4 regions of the Lysinibacillus sp. ACHW1.5 genome follow, and region 3 is predicted to be linked to each of the others. Evidence: riboswitches for the same ligand, from Rfam matches in the RefSeq annotation. Region 3 holds a riboswitch; each other region holds the start of a gene.
What was found. A riboswitch is a leader RNA that binds a small molecule or an ion and turns the genes downstream of it on or off. The one in region 3 is predicted to bind S-adenosylmethionine.
Positions count from the first base shown of each region.

Region 1: it holds a riboswitch for S-adenosylmethionine, as region 3 does, so the genes downstream of both, L6W14_RS01875 (O-acetylhomoserine aminocarboxypropyltransferase/cysteine synthase family protein) here and L6W14_RS21485 (cyclase family protein) in region 3, are expected to answer to the same signal.
Region 2: it holds a riboswitch for S-adenosylmethionine, as region 3 does, so the genes downstream of both, metK (methionine adenosyltransferase) here and L6W14_RS21485 (cyclase family protein) in region 3, are expected to answer to the same signal.
Region 4: it holds a riboswitch for S-adenosylmethionine, as region 3 does, so the genes downstream of both, L6W14_RS07685 (YezD family protein) here and L6W14_RS21485 (cyclase family protein) in region 3, are expected to answer to the same signal.

Region 1 is NZ_CP091777.1:390,820-395,441, forward strand. Features, by position in the region: gene L6W14_RS01865 (DASS family sodium-coupled anion symporter) at 1-1,293, opposite strand, end outside; gene L6W14_RS01870 (glycerol-3-phosphate acyltransferase) at 1,489-2,121, opposite strand; SAM riboswitch class I at 2,277-2,390, shown strand; gene L6W14_RS01875 (O-acetylhomoserine aminocarboxypropyltransferase/cysteine synthase family protein) at 2,507-3,808, shown strand; gene L6W14_RS01880 (hypothetical protein) at 4,142-4,525, shown strand.
Region 2 is NZ_CP091777.1:3,483,997-3,488,618, reverse strand. Features, by position in the region: gene L6W14_RS17375 (alpha/beta hydrolase family protein) at 1-230, shown strand, start outside; gene pckA (phosphoenolpyruvate carboxykinase (ATP)) at 296-1,882, opposite strand; SAM riboswitch class I at 2,272-2,390, shown strand; gene metK (methionine adenosyltransferase) at 2,649-3,845, shown strand; gene L6W14_RS17360 (gamma carbonic anhydrase) at 4,025-4,537, opposite strand.
Region 3 is NZ_CP091777.1:4,276,709-4,281,330, reverse strand. Features, by position in the region: gene L6W14_RS21505 (hypothetical protein) at 1-265, opposite strand, end outside; gene L6W14_RS21500 (DUF2225 domain-containing protein) at 288-971, opposite strand; gene L6W14_RS21495 (Cof-type HAD-IIB family hydrolase) at 1,305-2,078, shown strand; gene L6W14_RS21490 (DedA family protein) at 2,140-2,736, shown strand; gene L6W14_RS21485 (cyclase family protein) at 2,767-3,504, opposite strand; SAM riboswitch class I at 3,596-3,701, opposite strand; gene L6W14_RS21480 (YuzC family spore coat inner layer protein) at 3,783-4,187, opposite strand; gene L6W14_RS21475 (helix-turn-helix domain-containing protein) at 4,306-4,622, opposite strand, start outside.
Region 4 is NZ_CP091777.1:1,621,333-1,625,954, forward strand. Features, by position in the region: gene L6W14_RS07675 (TetR/AcrR family transcriptional regulator) at 1-397, shown strand, start outside; gene L6W14_RS07680 (DUF418 domain-containing protein) at 381-1,475, shown strand; SAM riboswitch class I at 1,646-1,741, shown strand; gene L6W14_RS07685 (YezD family protein) at 1,812-1,967, shown strand; gene L6W14_RS07690 (flavin reductase family protein) at 2,058-2,543, opposite strand; gene L6W14_RS07695 (VOC family protein) at 2,693-3,478, shown strand; gene L6W14_RS07700 (amphi-Trp domain-containing protein) at 3,850-4,128, opposite strand; gene L6W14_RS07705 (cold-shock protein) at 4,274-4,474, opposite strand.

The sequences.
Region 1 (4,622 bases), 670 kb from region 3:
AATAACAAAACCAACTTGATCAACATTAGCTGTTAATGTGGAGGCTAAAACGATAAACACAGGTATAAGTGCTGAGGCTAAGCTAGTTGCGCTTGCAAAGCCTAAATGAATCAAAATGTTAAATAAAGTTACGAGTGCAATGGTTGCTAGTAAAGGCATAGTATCTAGCCCAAGTGAACCGAAAACTTTATCTGATAACCATGCAGCACCTTGCGTATTCAGTAAAATGGTTCCTAACATAATACCTACCGCAAAGACGATAATTGTCCCCCATGGAATATGGGGCTCAACTTCCTTCCATGAATACACACCGATTTTGGGCATTAATAGAATAGCGATAGCAATAATTGTGACTGTTGTCGTATCGAATGGATGTAGCTTTCCTTCAGTTGCCCAGAAAAATAGTAAAACTACGGATGTAATGATTAAACGAATTTCAGGAGCCTTTAATGGGCCCAGCTCTGCAAGCTGTTTTTTGATGACCTCTTTACCACCTTCGATATTGCTAGTCTCAGGTTTAATTAAAGCAATCATAATGAAAAATAAAAAGATAGACATAATAATTGAGAAGGGGGCGGCATAAAGTAGCCAAGCACCCCATGAAATATCCACGTTAAATTGCTCTTGGATAAAGTTTAAGGCCACCATATTTTGAGCTGCTGCAGTCTTAATACCGATATTCCAAATGGAAACGGCTTGTACCGAAGTAATAACTAACAAGGCAGCAAGCCGACTATCACGTGGTAAACCAAACGCTGCAACCATTCCAAGCAATATCGGTACTACCGCGCCAGCTCGTGCTGTAGCAGAGGGTACAAAAAATGCGAGGACGATAGAGACTAAAATAGCGCCAAATACGATAGCTTTTGTTTTCGTTCCCACCAGTGAAAGAATCCAAAGAGCAAGTCGTTTATGTAGATTAGTAATTTGCATTGCTGCCGCTAGAAAAAGAGCTGCTGCTACTAAAGCAACGGCAGAATTACTAAAGCCACTTAAAGATAATTTTAATGCGCTAGCTGTTCCTAGCTCTGTAGTTGGATCATCCATTGACGGAGCGAGTCCTAGTAATACAGTTACTAGTGCAATGATCATGGCCGAGCTTACAGGATATGAAACGGCCTCTGTAACCCAAAGGATGACTGCAAAAGCTAAAATGGCTAAAGCTCGTTGTCCAGCTATAGGTAAATCACCATTATTAGGTAAAAAGGTAATAATGATAAGTAACGCGAATGCCAAGCCAATCCATAGTGGCTTTAAATTAAGTTTTGTAGCTGCTTGCTTTGGTGAAGACATATTTCCTCATCCTTTCTACGATAAAAATGACGATTATTATCCATAACATCGGCCTGTATAATGTTTTATTAAGATAAGAATATATGTATTTTATTGTAGATAAAAATCTATGTGAAAATGGTGTTTTTTACAGCAATATGAGTAGATAAAGAGAAAATACATGGTCACAAAAAATACAAAAATATCCATAAAATATTATTTCTTTTTCTTAAAGGCAGAAGTTACTTTAGGCTCTGTGCCATTGACTAATCGTTTAATATTTTCAAGATGCAGGATGATGGCTATGCCAAAAAGAAAAAGAGCTATAATGGTTGGACCAATGCCAGGAATCCATAAATAAGTTGCTGTACAAAACACGAGATAAAATTCTAGCACACCAACAATTAAATAATTTGTTGCAAAGGATAAAATAACAAATAAAATAAGTGCAAATAAACCAATCTTCCAATCAACGGCAAGTAAAATACCAATGATGGAGGCCGTTCCTTTCCCGCCGTTGAAGCCCATGTAGAATGGGAAATTATGACCTAAAATAACCCCAGCAGCCATAATATAAGTAAGCAGCCAAATCTGTTCTTCTGTTAAATGAATGGCGTCCGCTAGATAAAAATGTGCACCTATAATAGCCACAACGCCTTTCCCTATATCGATGAGGGCTACTAAAACGCCATATTTCCAGCCGAGGGAAAGAGTAGCATTAGAGGCACCAGCATTACCGTGGCCAGCCTTTTTTAAATCAACCCCCGATAAAAATTGGGCTACTTTAGAGCCGTGAATACAGCCTATTAAATAGCCAATCATAAGAAAAATGATCACGGCTTTTACCATAAAAATACTCCTCTCAAAATTTTTTCTAAAATAGTGTATGCGTTCATATTACGTATAAGAGCAGACAGAAGTTTCGGAAAAAATAAAATTTACATGTTGACAGAAAAAAACTCTATGTTTATACTGTGTAACAACGATGGAAATTGAATCTCATACTCTTATCAAGAGCGGCGGAGGGATAGGCCCTATGATGCCCGGCAACCAGTAAGCAATGAGCTTACTAAGGTGCTAATTCCTACAGATTCTTACTTGGATCTGGCAGATAAGGGGAGGAAAACTTGCAACCGCAACCCTCTTCTTAGCTGAAGAGGGTTTTTGTTTTCTACAGAAAAATCCTCCTCATCTCCGGTACCATCGTAAAAAAATAACCATTTGGAGGTACACAATGACAAATTTTAAACCAGAAACATTGCTGTTGCATGGTGGTCAAGAGCCAGACCCAGTGACGGGTTCTCGCACAGTTCCAGTCTATCGCTCAACTGCTTTTGTATTTAAAGACACTGCTCATGCGCAACGTCTTTTTGCCTTAGAGGAAGCAGGGAACATTTACACACGAATTACCAATCCAACAGTTGATGTGTTTGAAAAACGTGTGGCTTTATTGGAAGGTGGAACAGCAGCAGTAGCACTTTCATCTGGTGCAGCAGCTATCGCATTTTCCATTTTAAATCTAGCTGGAGCTGGTGATGAGATAGTAGCAGCTAGTTCTTTATATGGTGGTACGTATAATTTATTTGCTAACACATTACCAAACTATGGTATTAAAACGATTTTTGTAGATGAAACAAACCCAGAGAATTTTAATGCGGCGATTACTGATAAAACAAAAGCTGTCTTTGCAGAGGTTTATGGTAATCCAAGCTTAAAGGTTTTAGATATTGAAGCAGTAGCTAAAATTGCACATGATAATGGTCTACCATTAATTATTGACAGCACGTTCGCTTCTCCTTACGGTTCTACACCTATTGAATACGGTGCAGATGTTGTGGTTCATTCAGCAACTAAATGGATAGGAGGTCATGGCACAACTTTAGGGGGCGTTGTTGTAGACGCTGGTAAGTTTGATTGGACTAGCGGTCGATTCCCTGGTTTTACTGAACCAGATGCCTCTTACCATGGTCTACGTTATGGAATTGATACAGCTTCTGCTGCCTTTGCTACAAAGCTACGTGTACAATTATTACGTGATTTTGGTCCAACATTAAGTGCTGATGCTGCCTTTAATTTATTGCAAGGGTTAGAAACGCTTCATCTGCGTATCCCTAAACACAATGAAAATGCATTGGCAGTGGCTGAGTATTTACAAAACCACCCATCTGTGGAGTATGTAAATTATAATGGCCTAGAAGATTTTCCGACACATGGGTTAGCAAAAAAATATTTAAGAAATGGCTTCGGTTCAGTGCTTACATTTGGCATAAAGGGTGGACGAGAAGCTGGGCGAAAGCTTATTGATAGCGTGAAATTATTCTCACATGTAGCAAATGTAGGTGATGCAAAGTCATTAATTATTCATCCAGCTTCCACTACTCATCAGCAACTATCAGCAGACGAATTAGTTCAAGCTGGTGTAACCGAGTCGCTCATTCGCTTATCCATCGGTTTAGAGGCAGTAGAGGATATTATTGCTGATTTAGATCAAGCCATTACACAGGCAACAACAGCTGAACAAACAGTAGAAGCTTAAAATTTAAAACAAATGGTAGAATGTTGTGGCGTTTACGTATTTTCTCATTCGATTAGCCTCATTTGGTAATGCGTTAAACGCTGCTACATCAACCTATTACTGCACCCGTTAATTATCAGAACCTTATAAAAAATAATACCAAGTAATTATATATGTATTGTTGACTTATTTAAATCCATGTTCTATACTAGGAAATAAGTTAATGGTACGAAAATTCTTTTTAAAAAAGGTAAATGTTTTCATAAGTGCTCCCCCACTTTTGAATATATAGAAGGGTAGTTGCCTAGCCAGTGACTACTCTTCCCAAAAACTGATGATAAAGGAGTGTTTAAAATGGGTAACATCTATAGTGCGCAAAACATTGTATCCTATCTAATATATGAGCTAAATGAAGGGCATGTATTTGTCAACAATAAATCCATTCAACACCTTCTTACATCAGTCGAAAGAAAATGGCAGGAAGTTTTTGGTCATACAGCATTTCAAGAACATGTTTTTACAGAAGAAAACTTTACTGTTAAGGAAGTATTTGAGACTTATGAACAGTACGGTGTGAGCCATATCTCACTTCCTGCGACAGAGTTTTACTTGAAGTATGGTACATTTCAATTAGTGGAACGTACGTATGCAATACCAAATTTTACAGAAGAAGAGATTAGTCTTGTTCAACAAGCTTTAGCACAATATCGTTATCAATTGCTTTCAAAAGCAAGTTAAAACCCCCTCATATTTTTAAGCTCATTCTCTGCTGCTACAGGGAATGAGTTTTTTCTTTAAAAGGATTGTTATGAGTGTCTGAGCATACATATATATA
Region 2 (4,622 bases), 790 kb from region 3:
CAAGGACACCTCTTTTTGAGATAGAGCGTATAACAGCTCCCGTTCTTATCATTCATGGCTATCGTGATGAAAATGTGGATATTGAACATGCCAGACAATTGGCATTTTTTTTAGAGGAAGCAAATAAATCATTCGAAACTTGGTATGATCTTACCTATGCACATCAATATCCACCAGCAAAAAATCGTGAAACTGTTCGTGCTCTTTGCAAGTGGATGAAACAGCAATAAAGCATAGAGAAAACAAAAAGACAAAGGGAACGAATTAATTGTTCCCTTTGTCTTTTAAATAGATGTTATTTTAATGGACCACCAAGTGTAGTGATGGCTTCAGAAACGTTTGAGAATTTCTTGAAGTTTTCGTTGAATAAGCCTGCAAGCTCAGCAGCTTTTGCATCGTATGCAGCTTTATCTGCCCAAGCTTCACGAGGATTTAACACTTCTGAAGGTACGCCTTCAACTGCTGTTGGAATGTGTAAACCAAACACAGCATCTTGTGTTGTTTCAACATCTGCTAATTTACCATCGATTGCTGCACGGACCATTGTACGTGTATAAGAAAGTTTCATACGGCTACCTGTGCCATATTCGCCACCAGTCCAACCAGTGTTTACTAAGTATACCTGTGCCCCATGCTCGTCAATTTTTTGTCCTAACATTTCTGCGTATACTGTTGCAGGAAGTGGAAGGAATGGAGACCCGAAGCAAGTAGAGAATACTGGTTCTGGCTCAGTCACACCACGTTCAGTTCCAGCAAGTTTAGAAGTGAACCCGCTTAGGAAGTGATACATTGCTTGTTCTTTAGTTAATTTACTGATTGGAGGTAATACACCAAATGCATCAGCTGTTAGGAAGATGATTGTTTTTGGATGACCTGCAACAGAAGGATCAACGATATTTTCGATGTATTGGATTGGATAAGCTACACGAGTATTTTCTGTTAGTGATCCGTCATCATAGTCACAAATACGCGTTTCTGGATCAACAGCTACGTTTTCTAATACAGAGCCGAAGCGAATCGCATTGTAGATTTCTGGTTCTTTTTCAGCAGAAAGGTTGATTGTTTTTGCATAGCAGCCACCCTCAATATTGAATACACCATTAGCAGACCAACCGTGTTCATCGTCACCGATTAGCTTACGATCAGGATCAGCTGATAACGTCGTTTTACCAGTACCAGATAGACCGAAGAATAACGCTACATCGCCAGCTTCACCAACGTTTGCTGAGCAGTGCATTGAAAGAATACCTTGTTGTGGTAATAAGTAGTTCATGATACCAAAGATAGATTTTTTCATTTCACCAGCATATTCTGTACCACCAATTAAAATAATTTTCTTTTCAAGTGATACGATGATGAATGTTTCAGAAGCAGTACCATCAACCGCAGGATCTGCTTTAAAGTTAGGAGCTGAGATGACAGTGAAGTCAGCAACATGAGAAGCTAATTCATCTGCTGTTGGACGGATAAATAATTGATGAGCAAAAAGATTGTGCCATGCGTATTCATTAATAACTTGAATGCTTAATTGTGAATCTTTGTCAGCACCTGCAAAGCCTTTGAATACGAATAACTCGTCACGTTCTTTTAAATATTTTATTACTTTTACATATAGGTTATCGAACACTTCAGAAGAAATCGGTTGGTTGACTTTACCCCAGTCAATTTGATCTTTTGTGCTTTCTTCTTCTACCGTATATTTATCTTTAGGTGAACGACCAGTGTATTTGCCAGTTTCTGCACGAACTGCGCCATCTACTGTTAACATTGCTTCACCACGAGATGTAGCTTTTTCTGCTAATTGTGGTACTGAAAGTTGAACATTAATGTTACCGCCGTTTAATAATTCCTTCAGTTCGTTTGCAATTTCTACTGAATTCATCGATTAAATACCATCCTTTTTTATAGTATTCCCTTGATTTAGAGGGATTTTTTCTTAATTTCAAAAATAGTATAACACAATTGCTTAAATAATCTATACTAATTAAGAAATTATTTTAGAGTTTTTACCACTTTTCAATAAACTGACAAAAAATAATGTTTTTCGAGTAGAATACCATCAATCCTACTGTAATTAGGCACGAAAATTGAGCCACACATATGTTACCACAAGTAGCTAGGTATGTTGTAGGGATTAATTTGCTTCTATTTACATCATCATCCAAGTATGAAAAGTTTTTGTGTAATAAGTTCTTTCCTTTCTATACAGTAATACATAAGAAAATATTTGACAACGTTCGACCTTTTCAGTAACATGAGATTGAACGGATACTCTTATCCCGAGCTGGTGGAGGGTCAGGCCCTGTGAAACCCGGCAACCTGCATGAACTATTTCACGACATGCGTTGGTGCCAACCTGATGCAAGGGAACATCCCTTGAACGATAAGAGTGAAAGGTTACGCAGTCATTATTCCTTTCCTCATGTAAAGTAACGTGAGAAAAGGATTTTTTTATTGTTAAAAATCAATGTAAAGGTAAGTATATGTAGTTCTTTCCTTATTATAATGACGGATCTTTCGAAATCCTCGTGTTAAAAGCAGCAGTAACGGCTTGAGAGTTCAATCCTTAGGAGCGGACTTGACATGGGTAATGAGTACCGTATTCATACACAACTACTTATTGTAAGAGTATTTAGGAGGAAAACCAAATGACAAACCGTCGACTGTTTACATCAGAGAGTGTAACAGAAGGACATCCAGATAAGATTTGTGACCAAATCTCGGATGCCATTTTAGATGCTATTTTAGCAGAAGATCCAAATGCACGTGTAGCGTGTGAAACAACTGTAACAACAGGATTAGTATTAGTAGCAGGAGAAATTACTACTTCTACTTATGTGGATATTAAAGGTATTGTTCGTGACACTGTAGCTGAAATTGGCTATACACGAGGTAAATATGGCTTTGATGCAGAGAACTTAGCGGTGCTTGTGGCAATTGGCGAACAATCACCTGATATTGCCCAAGGTGTTGATCAGGCATTAGAGGCACGTGAAGGCTCTATGACAGATGCTGACATAGAAGCAATTGGTGCTGGTGACCAAGGCTTAATGTTTGGCTATGCATGTAATGAAACACCAGAGCTAATGCCATTACCAATTAGCTTGGCACACAAATTAGCACGCCGTTTAACAGAAGTACGTAAATCAGGGGAACTTGCCTATTTGCGTCCTGATGGTAAAACGCAAGTAACGATTGAATATGATGACAATAATGTACCGGTTCGCGTGGATACAATTGTTATTTCAACACAGCATGATGAAGAAGCAACACTTGAACAAATTCAAGCAGATTTAAAAGAATTTGTTATTGCACCAGTTGTACCGAGTGAATTATTAGATGCTAATACGAAATACTTCATCAATCCAACTGGCCGTTTTGTAATTGGTGGGCCAAAAGGTGATGCTGGATTAACAGGGCGTAAAATCATTGTTGATACATACGGTGGTTATGCACGTCACGGTGGTGGTGCCTTCTCAGGTAAGGATGCAACCAAGGTAGACCGTTCGGCGGCATATGCAGCACGTTATGTAGCGAAAAACATCGTAGCAGCTGGCTTAGCAGAGCGTGCTGAAGTGCAACTTGCCTATGCGATTGGCGTTGCTCAGCCTGTTTCCATTGCTGTCGATACATTTGGCACAGGTAGAGTGAAAGAAAGCGAAATCGTTGAATGGGTACGCGAGCTATTCGATCTACGCCCAGCAGGTATCATTAAAATGCTTGATCTTCGTCGTCCAATTTATAAACAAACTGCTGCGTATGGACATTTTGGTCGTACAGATTTAAATGTACCATGGGAGCAAATTGATAAAGCAGACGCGCTACGAGAAAAAGCACGTTTATAAACTATTGAACTAAAGTAATGAAGTCATTAGAAAATTATTCTGATGTATTAATAAGCAAAGGGGCAACATTGCTCCTTTTGTTTTTTTTACAAAAATACCTCGCTAGGATTCGTGAACATATTCGGTACACGAAAACGCGAGGGATTTTTTCGTTAGTATTGATTTTTTGTGTAGGTTATTTATTTCTGAAGTGATTTATAATATTGACCTTTTTCTGCGTATTCTCGTACGATGCGTTCCATATCCTCTTTATCTTCAGCATTTAATTCTCGGACAACTTTTGCTGGACGACCTAATGCTAAACTATTTGGAGGAATGACTTTACCAGGAGGTACTAGGCTTCCAGCTCCAATAAATGCACCTTCTCCAATCTCAGCTCCGTCTAAAATAATGGATCCCATACCAATTAAGGCATTTTTGCGAATTGTACAACTATGTAAAGTGACTTGGTGTCCAACTGTTACCTCATCTTCAATAATGAGCGGATATTTTGGGCTTTGGTGTAAACAGCAAAGATCCTGGATACTGACACGTTTACCAATAATCGTTGGGGAAACATCACCACGAATAACCGTATTAAACCAAATAGTTGTTTCGGCGCCAATTGTTACGTCGCCCGTAACAGTTGCGTAATCAGCAATGAAAACAGACGGATCGATCTTTGGCGTTTTATCTTTAAATGGATAAATCATGAAAATCGCCTCTTTTCTTTCTATAATGTAGTATTATCGTATCAAATACGCAACTTTATGGAAATATAAAATTAAAATGTGCTAT
Region 3 (4,622 bases):
CAACAATGGAGGAAGAGCAGCTTACGCAAATTTTAGCCTGGGTAATCTGTCCACATCGTTCGCATGGAGCCCCTAAATTAGGAAAAATGGAGTTCTTTAATTTTCCTGCTTTTACCCATTTGTAAAGCAACTCAGATGACACGCCTGTTAAAGCGACAACTTCATCGTTTGTTAGGTAGCGATTATTTTTTCTTAATAAAAAATGATGCAGCTCTGAAAATATATCCTCTTCTCTCACATCAATTTTCCTTTGAAATAGCAACATAATTAATCATCTCCTCGTCCCATTAATGAATGATTTCATTAATTGTTATAGGTTGTTCGTCATATTTATAATTTTCCCAACGATTGCGTGCAAGCTTGCGATATTTCGGCGAAACATTTCGATCAGCGATTAAGCGTGAAAATCCTTTTTTAGCTTCAGGAATATCATCAAGTCGAAGGCTTAATTCAGCATGTAAAAACTGAATTCTCTCTCCACCTTCTTGATTAGAGGCAAAGGATTTACTATAAAAGTCTCTCGCTGCAAAAAGATAGCGCTTTTCGGATTCTTCGTCTTTTTTTAAACGATAGAGCCAAGCGATTTTTAAAGCGAAATTCGCCATTAAAAGAGATTCTTCCATTGACGCACGGGATACTAAATAGGCGAGCTTAAAACTGATAATGGCATCATCAATTGTACGTTCCTGACAGATATCCATAGGTTTCTGGAGCTCTTTAATGTATAGTTCATCAATGAGTAGCATGAAAGGTCCGTATGTCCGTGTCATAGATTTATGGTAGGCATAGCCACAATGTGGACATACGGCAACTTCATATAGCAAAGGGTTTAGGCCATCGTAAACAGGCATGAAATCCGTTTGTTCTTCGATAATTTTATATCGATTAGGGCGAACTTTATATGTTGTAAACTGCTTTTTGCAAAATTTACAATCCACACTACTTTCATAGTAGTAAATGTTAAATGCCATAAGAATCAACTCCTTTGCGTACTCTAAAATTTTATTTCTTTTGTTCTATTTATACGTAAGATTTTATCGTTCAATGTATTTAAGATATTATCTTTTATTTTAACAATTTTGTGTTCTTTGGTATACTCCTTTAGAATTATTAAAATAAATATATTCAAAGAATTTTTATTTAAATATTATTATAAATACGCTTGTAATAGTTTTTATCGGAGGTGTAAATGGAAGTTATATAGTTTGCTTAAAGTTTGTCAAAATACTTTCACATATTTCAAGAGAGAAGAATTGTAAATTTAAATCAATTGGTTCTAAAAGACTATGATGGAGGTGCTCAAAATGAAGTGTAATATCGTGATTTTTGATGTAGACGGCACATTGATTAATTACGAGGATGGCTGTGTGGAAGAAAGTACAAAACAAGCTATTCAGCTATTGCAAGAAAAGGGAATTCATCTTGTAGCGGCTACTGGAAGACCCTTATCTATGTGCTATGAATTAAAAGCGCTGGGGATTGAAACCTTTATTACAGCAAATGGGGCCTATGTGAAACATAAGGAACTTGTCATACATAAAACTCCGATTGCCAAAGAAATTGTCTACAATATACAGGCTTTTGCACAGGAACAGCAGCATAGCCTAACATTTTTTACAGAGGAGTTATCTATGAATAGCATACAAAGTCCAGTAGCTTTAAGAGCGATGCAAGAAACTTTATCTTTACGGGATTTTCCACTTATAAATGAAAAAATTGTAGATGAAGAGGTTTTTCTCATGTGTTTATATGCGGATGAGCTGGCTGAAAAAAGATATACTAGCCAATTTTCGAATATATTTTTGCAGCGTTGGCATCCTTATATTGTGAATGTCTTACAGCAGGATGTTTCGAAGTCTATAGCTATTAAAGCGGTGCTTGATCATTTTAACATTGACCCTGAGAATGCGATTGCCTTTGGGGATGGGGATAATGATATTGATATGTTGGAGTATGTAGGAGTAGGAATTGCCATGGGAAATGGCAGTAAAGCTCTAAAAAGTGCTGCCAATTTTGTTACAAAGAAATCTACGGATGGCGGTATCAATTTTGCTTTACGTCAGCTTCAAGTCATTTAGAGCGCTGAGGCTACACTATATATAGCAGGTAGATTTTAATAAATTTTAGGTGGGATGATTTATGGCACATCACGTGCAGTCTCTAATTGAACATTACGGATATTTTGGGATTATCGTGATTCTAATTGGAGGTATTGTTGGGGTGCCACTTCCTGATGAGGTGTTTCTGACTTATGTAGGCTATAGTGTTTACCGAGAAAGTCTTGAACACATTCCTGCTTTAGTCAGTGCAATGATTGGTGCGATTGGAGGCATTACCTTAAGCTACTATATTGGTTATCGTTTTGGCTTACCGTTATTGCAGAAATATGGCCCTAAAATTCATATTACCGAGCAAAAAATTGACTTTACGAAAAAGATGTTTACAAAAATAGGACCTACCCTATTATTAATTGGCTATTTTATTCCAGGGGTACGCCATTTGACAGCTTATATTGCGGCTATTAATAATTATCCTTATAGAAAGTTTGCTCTTTTTGCCTATACAGGGGCATTTATTTGGACGTTCACATTTATATCATTAGGAAAGATGCTTGGAGAGAAATGGCGATTTGTTGGATACTATTTAACCCATTACAGTATCTATCTTATTCTTTTATTTATTATAGGGATGCTCATTGTTTATTTTTTATTTAAAAAAAGAAATGGACAAAAATAAAAGTCGGTATACGCTATACCGACTTTTATGTTATGGCAAAATAGCAAAAGATCGCACAGGGAAGCCAGATGCTTTTTCTGGCTTAGGTACGATATTGAAGATGATAGCGCCTTTCGCAGGTAGCTTGTCCAAATTAGCCATTAGCTCAATTTGATAGGTGTCTTGGTCAAGCACAAAATATTCGCCATCTAGCTTGCCATTTTTACGAAAATCAGCAGCAGAGTCCGTATCGAATGTTTCATGACCAATTGCGCTTACCTTGCGTTCTTGTAGTAAAAACTGTAAAGCTTCTAAACCCCAGCCAGGGATATGGTTATGTCCATCTGCATCCTTATTACTGAAAGCCTCTTTATCTGGCCAGCGCTTACTCCAATCTGTACGTAATGCTACAAATGTTCCTGCTTCAATTTCTCCATGCTTGTCCTCAAAATCAAGAATATCTTGAACACTTAATGAAAAATCATGGTTGCTCGCAGCCTCCTGTGATTTATCAATAACAACAAGGGGGAGAACAAGCTCTTTTAGTTCTAATTCTTCTAAGTAGCGAGTATCTCGCACAAAATGAATGGGTGGGTCGATATGTGTGCCATATTGACCAGGGAACGTGAATTGTTGAGCGAAGAAACCATCCTTATGAGAAAATAACGTTTCAAATTTAGCGTCCTCAAACATAAAAAAATGTGGAGAATTAGGGCCGAATGTATGTGTTAAATCAACCCACTGTTTCGATTTTAGTAATTGCAATGCTTGCAAAAGTTCATTAGACATCGATTTCCCTGCTTTCTGTAAAAAATAGTGGTAAATAAAAAGGAGTCCCCTAATAGAAGAGGACTCCTGCTTGAAACAACGGTAGTTCTTCTTCTCATCTTCAAGGCTGATCATTTTGCCAATTGGAATTAGCACCATACTGTTAGCTGGTTGCTGAGACTTCCTCGGGCCAATCCCTCCGTCTCTCTTGATAAGAAAAGTAATATAAGAATTTTCAGAAATAACAATACAAACACTTTAGCATAGTTTTTTATAGTTTACAAGTTCACTAGGAATTTTCACCAATTCAAATTCAAGGTGACTCCACAACAATCATTATCAATCAGACGTATTCTAAAACTGTCTGGTGTATAGTTCGTTTCAAATTTCATCGTAATGCCTGTTGATGTGATTAATTTTTCAACCTCTGTTTTATTTGAAAGTTGAGCAGCATTCATTAAATCATGTGCGAATTGTTGGGAGCTATCTATTTTATCCGTAAGTAATTGGGCTTGCTGCATCATCGCCTTTATCCGTGTTGCTGAAGCTTTTAATTTGTGTGTATCGACAGGTGGAAAAGGATTATTGGTCGGCATTGCTAAATGTTGCGAAAAGGGTCTAATGGCAAAATGATTAGCGATAGGCGATGTTGGATAATGATAGGGATGCACAAAATACGGATAAGGATTGTAATACAAGGTCATTCCTCCTATCCTATAACTGATATCCTATCTTATGTAGCCAAACTACATTCGGTGTTATTTTGCGGTGCAATGTTTGTCCTCCTCACCATTTAAAAAGGAAGCTAAAGTAAGCTTTTTTTTAGCCAAGTACATTCAAGACATCATCAATTTTTTTACTATGTGATAAAATGCCATAATTCATCCATGTTAAAAAGTCTACTTCATAGACACAGCTGCTTTTAACGGCAGCTAGATTTTTCCAAGTAGGAGTTTTTAAAATAGCACGTTCCTCATTTTCATAAATGGAATGTTGCTTATCAAATGTAATAAATAAATGATCCGCATCTAATTGCAACAATTGATCAAATGTCAGTTGTGCTTTACGTTGATTGTGCGGAATACCCCATACTAGTGAATGTGGCATTAAACCTAAGTCACGATATAAAATGGGGCCCG
Region 4 (4,622 bases), 1.9 Mb from region 3:
CGCTGTGGAGTATAAAGAGCTTTCTTCTGCTAATTTTAAGGAGGAATTACTTAAGCTAGGCTATAAATCTATTGAGGCACAGGACAAGGACCCTTATTTTAATAAAATATTTAATCAATATGTACTATTAGCGGCCCGCGATGAAAACTATAAAAGACAATTAGTAGAGCTAGAAACAAGCTTTTTAACGAGCTTTGTTGCTATCCTACGATATGGCGTACAGCTAGGCGTGCTAGAGGATACTCCCCATATAGAAGCGAAGGCACAGATGCTAGCCCTCGTCTATGATAATATCGGTAATTTCATGTTAACAGGCAACCAATTGAACTATAGGGCTATTTGGAAGGAGGCAGTGAATAGCGTTATCCAAGGGGGCAAAGATGACAAAAAGAAATGATGATCGGCGCATTGAAGGTCTTGATTTTGCAAGAGCTCTCGCCATGCTTGGCATGTTCATTGTCAATTTTGGCGTCATAACAGGTTCTACAACGAATGGTTCAACATGGTTAATGGCCTTCCAACATCTTTTCGAGGGACGTGCTTCGGCCGTATTTGTCATGCTAGCAGGAATAGGGACAGCCTTAATGACTCGTCAGGCTAGAGAGAGTAAGGACCCAATCCTTCTTCGTCAAAATCGACTTACTTTGTGGAAGAGGGCGCTTTTGTTATTTACGATAGGGATTATATTATATGCAATCGGCTGGACAGGAGATATCTTACATTATTATGGCGTGTATATGTTTGTTGCTGCTTGTTTGATTGCCCAATCCAAGAAAATGATGATCTTCATAATTGGTGCCATCCTTATCCTTTCACAATGGCTTCAAATTCAATTTAGTTACCTTGCTGGTTGGCATCCAACATATGTGCTACTAGAGTATCTTGATTTTTGGACACCAGCTGGATTTATAAGAAATTTGATGTTTAATGGCTATCATCCACTATTCCCCTGGATTTGCTTCTTTCTGATAGGGATGGTAATGGGCACATTAGATTTAACAAATCATACATTAAGAAAAAACTTACTGGTGATAGGCTTATTGCTAGTCATCGTGACTGAGACTTGTTCAACGTTATTCATTAAGATGACAACCATTCATTTATTAGATGTAGAGAGTGCATTGTATTTATTTGATACAGGACCGATTCCACCGAATATGATGTATGTCCTCTCTAATTCGGCTTCGGCTATTGTTATCATTGTTGGCTCCATCTATCTTGTAGAGACATGTAAAAATAAAGTTATTCAATCTTTCATATTAACTGGACAAATGTCTTTAACGCATTATGTTGGCCATGTTGTTATAGGCATTGGAATACTAATTATTTGCCAAAAGCTGGAGAACCAAACACTTGCTTTTTCCATGCTGTATGCCTGCTGTTATTTTTTAGGATGTGTCGTGGTTTCTGTATGGTGGAGGACTAAACATCATCGAGGCCCACTTGAATTCATGATGAGGAAATGGAGCTTGTAATAAATTAATGGATTGCCATCTATTTCTCACTGACTAGGCATAAAATACTTTAGGTATAGGGAGTCTTTTAATCTAAACGACATATTGCATAGTATTCAACTAGGTTTTCTAATATTTTGTATTGACATTCCTATAGCAGAATTATAGAATTATTTTCAAGAAACGCAGTACTCTTATCAAGAGAGGTGGAGGGACTTGGCCCAATGAAGCCTCGGCAACCGAACAACAGGTGCCAAATCCAACAGATGGTGTCTGAGAGATAGGAGGGGCTATCAATCAGTTTGATGCGTTGGCCTCTTTATGAACAATAAGGATAAAAAAGAAGGGGTGTATCGTATGGCTCAGTCAGTAAAAGTAGATGATAAGAAACTAGAGGCAATTGCGAAGGCGATTCAAAATCTTGAATTTGGTGAAGTGCATATTACGATTCAAGATGGTGTGATTGTGCAAATTAATAGGCTTGAAAAGCAGAGATTTCCGCAGAAAAAATAACAATGATTTCAGTAGAACTTATGTCAAACGGCCACCTATAAGCATGAAGGATTTCCTGTGCTTACAAGTGGCCCTTTTTTTGTGTAAAGGCTAGCTATAAAAGCTTTTTGGTATGGGACCGATATGACGGCGATGATAAAGCAAAGGCTCTTTTTGAGCATTTGTAATGTCTACGACCTGCCCAATAAAAATGGTATGGTCGCCAGCATCGATTTGCTGAAATGTTTTACATTGTAAATTAGCTGCTGTATCATGTAAAATCGGTAGTCCTAAAGAGGAAGTTGACCATTTTGCTTGTGCAAAGCGATCAGGGATTTTACTGGCAAATAGTGTACATAAATGCTCTTGATCACTCGCTAAAATATTGACCGCAAAATTTGGCGAAGTCGTGAAATAAGGATGGAGCTGAGATTTTTTATCGAGTGACCACAAAATAAGGAGCGGGTCGATTGAAACAGATGCAAAGGAATTGACGGTTAAGCCAATCGGTTTTGTGTCATGACATGTCGTGACAACTGTTACGCCTGTAGGATAATTACCTAATGCCAATTTAAAAGCAGCTACTAAATCTGTCATTCAAATCACCTCTTTATGAAATTAGTGAACGGAGTTTGTAGGTAAACGAAACTTTTTTTCATATCCTACTAGTAACTCCTTTTCTTGAGTAAATTTTAAACTAATCAAACATACAGGTAAAGGTAATGGGGAAAGAAAGGGGAATGGCCATGACTTTATATTTTGATCATTTGGTTCATCAAGTGGAATCACCAGAAAATATAAAGGTTTTCTTCAATAAACGAAATGTCCATACAGTGAATGGTGGGCAGCACACGATGTGGGGGACTTATAATACGTTAAGCTACTTTGGCTTAAGCTATATTGAACAAATTGCTATCTATGATCGTGATTTATTTGAGCAAGCGGCACAATACCCATATTCCCTACATTATACGTTTAAACGTGATCAAGAGCGCCAGGGATTTTCTCGAATTGCTCTGCGCACAAAAAATATTGAGGAAGAGGGTCGACGCTTGCGAGCATTGGGCTATGAAGTATATGGACCAGATGCATGTAGCAGAACAAGACCAGATGGCACTGTGGTAGAATGGAAGCTATTGCATTTTGGTAAGCCAGATCTGCCAATTGATTTTCCATTTTTGATTGAATGGGCGGAGGCAGATGAAGAGCGTTTGGTTCAATTAAAGGCAAGTGGTGCCATTGATGTCAAACAGGCTATAACCATGGAATCCGTCCAATTCTACGTCAAGGACATGCAGGCAACAGTACAACTGTGGCAAGAGGTGTTACAGCTACCAGTGCCTACGCAATATGAGCAGTATATGTCACTACAGCTACCGAATATGCGTTTAGATTTCTATGAGGAAGAGAGCGCGATGACAATGACACTTGGTCATGTCAAAGAGGGACCATTTGGTGTGACATTAAAGGATTCTAAACGAACAAAGGAAACTTTAGTTTGCCCTGGTGCTTTTTATTGGATAAATCGATAAGGAGAAAAGGCTGGAACATCACTAACAGGGACCTTCATTAAGCCGAATAATCTTTACATTAACAAACATGATAACTAGAAAAACCGAACTATTCCGAAACACTTCGTAAGCGTTTTAGTGGATAGCTCGGTATTTTTATGGGCTGAAACACTTTTGCTCTCGCCTTTTTACATAAGTATTGAAAAACAAAACCATCAATAGAATTTATTATGCTGGCTACTTGCTTTCCTGTGGATTTAGCGTTATAGAGGAGACCCTGGAGCGAAATCACCCCCTCACCTTGCTAAAAAGTTTTAGCAGTGACATGATCTTTAATTCAACAATATGGAAAAATCCACTTCATCAGAGAAGTGGATTTTCGTTGCCAATTATTATTCAATTGTCATTTTTTTCGGTGTTTCTGTACCTGTATACCAATCAAATTCAATTTCAAATGAATGCTTGTCGCCCTTTTTTGTATAGGAGTATTCGATTTTGAGCTGTTCACTTGGGCTGACAACTGTTGGCTCTGTGTCTTGAACAAAAGTGAATTCACCATTTTCTTTAAGCTTTTTTGCAATCGTTTCCAGTGTTGCTGCAAATTCTGCTACACTTTGTCGTTCTTTATGCTTCAAAATAACTTCAGTCATGGGTTTATTTTGTTTTTGCATCGAGATCCCTCCTTACGTATTGTTACTTCTATTATAACATGGAGGGGGCATTCAGCTTATAAAACAATACAAAAAGCGGATGAAGGAAACGATGCATTTCCTAATCCGCTGCTAATCTGGAACTACATGGATAGCCCCATTATGCTTATAGTTTTACAACATTTGATGCTTGGGGTCCACGATTGCCTTCCACAACATCAAATGAAACCTTTTGACCTTCTTCAAGTGTACGGAAGCCTTCCTCCTGGATGCCCGTAAAATGAACAAATACATCTTCGCCATCATCACATTCAATAAAGCCATAACCTTTTTCATTATTGAACCACTTTACGATCCCCTGTTGCATAAGCATTCGCCTCCAATGCGCTTGAATGTAAAATAAAGTTAATAAATGGTGCACTCATTGAGAAAATGTGAAAAAATTGCATTTTCTCTTAGAACATACAGGAATTGAACAAAGATGTCAATTGATTGACGAAATGCTTGCATATCTG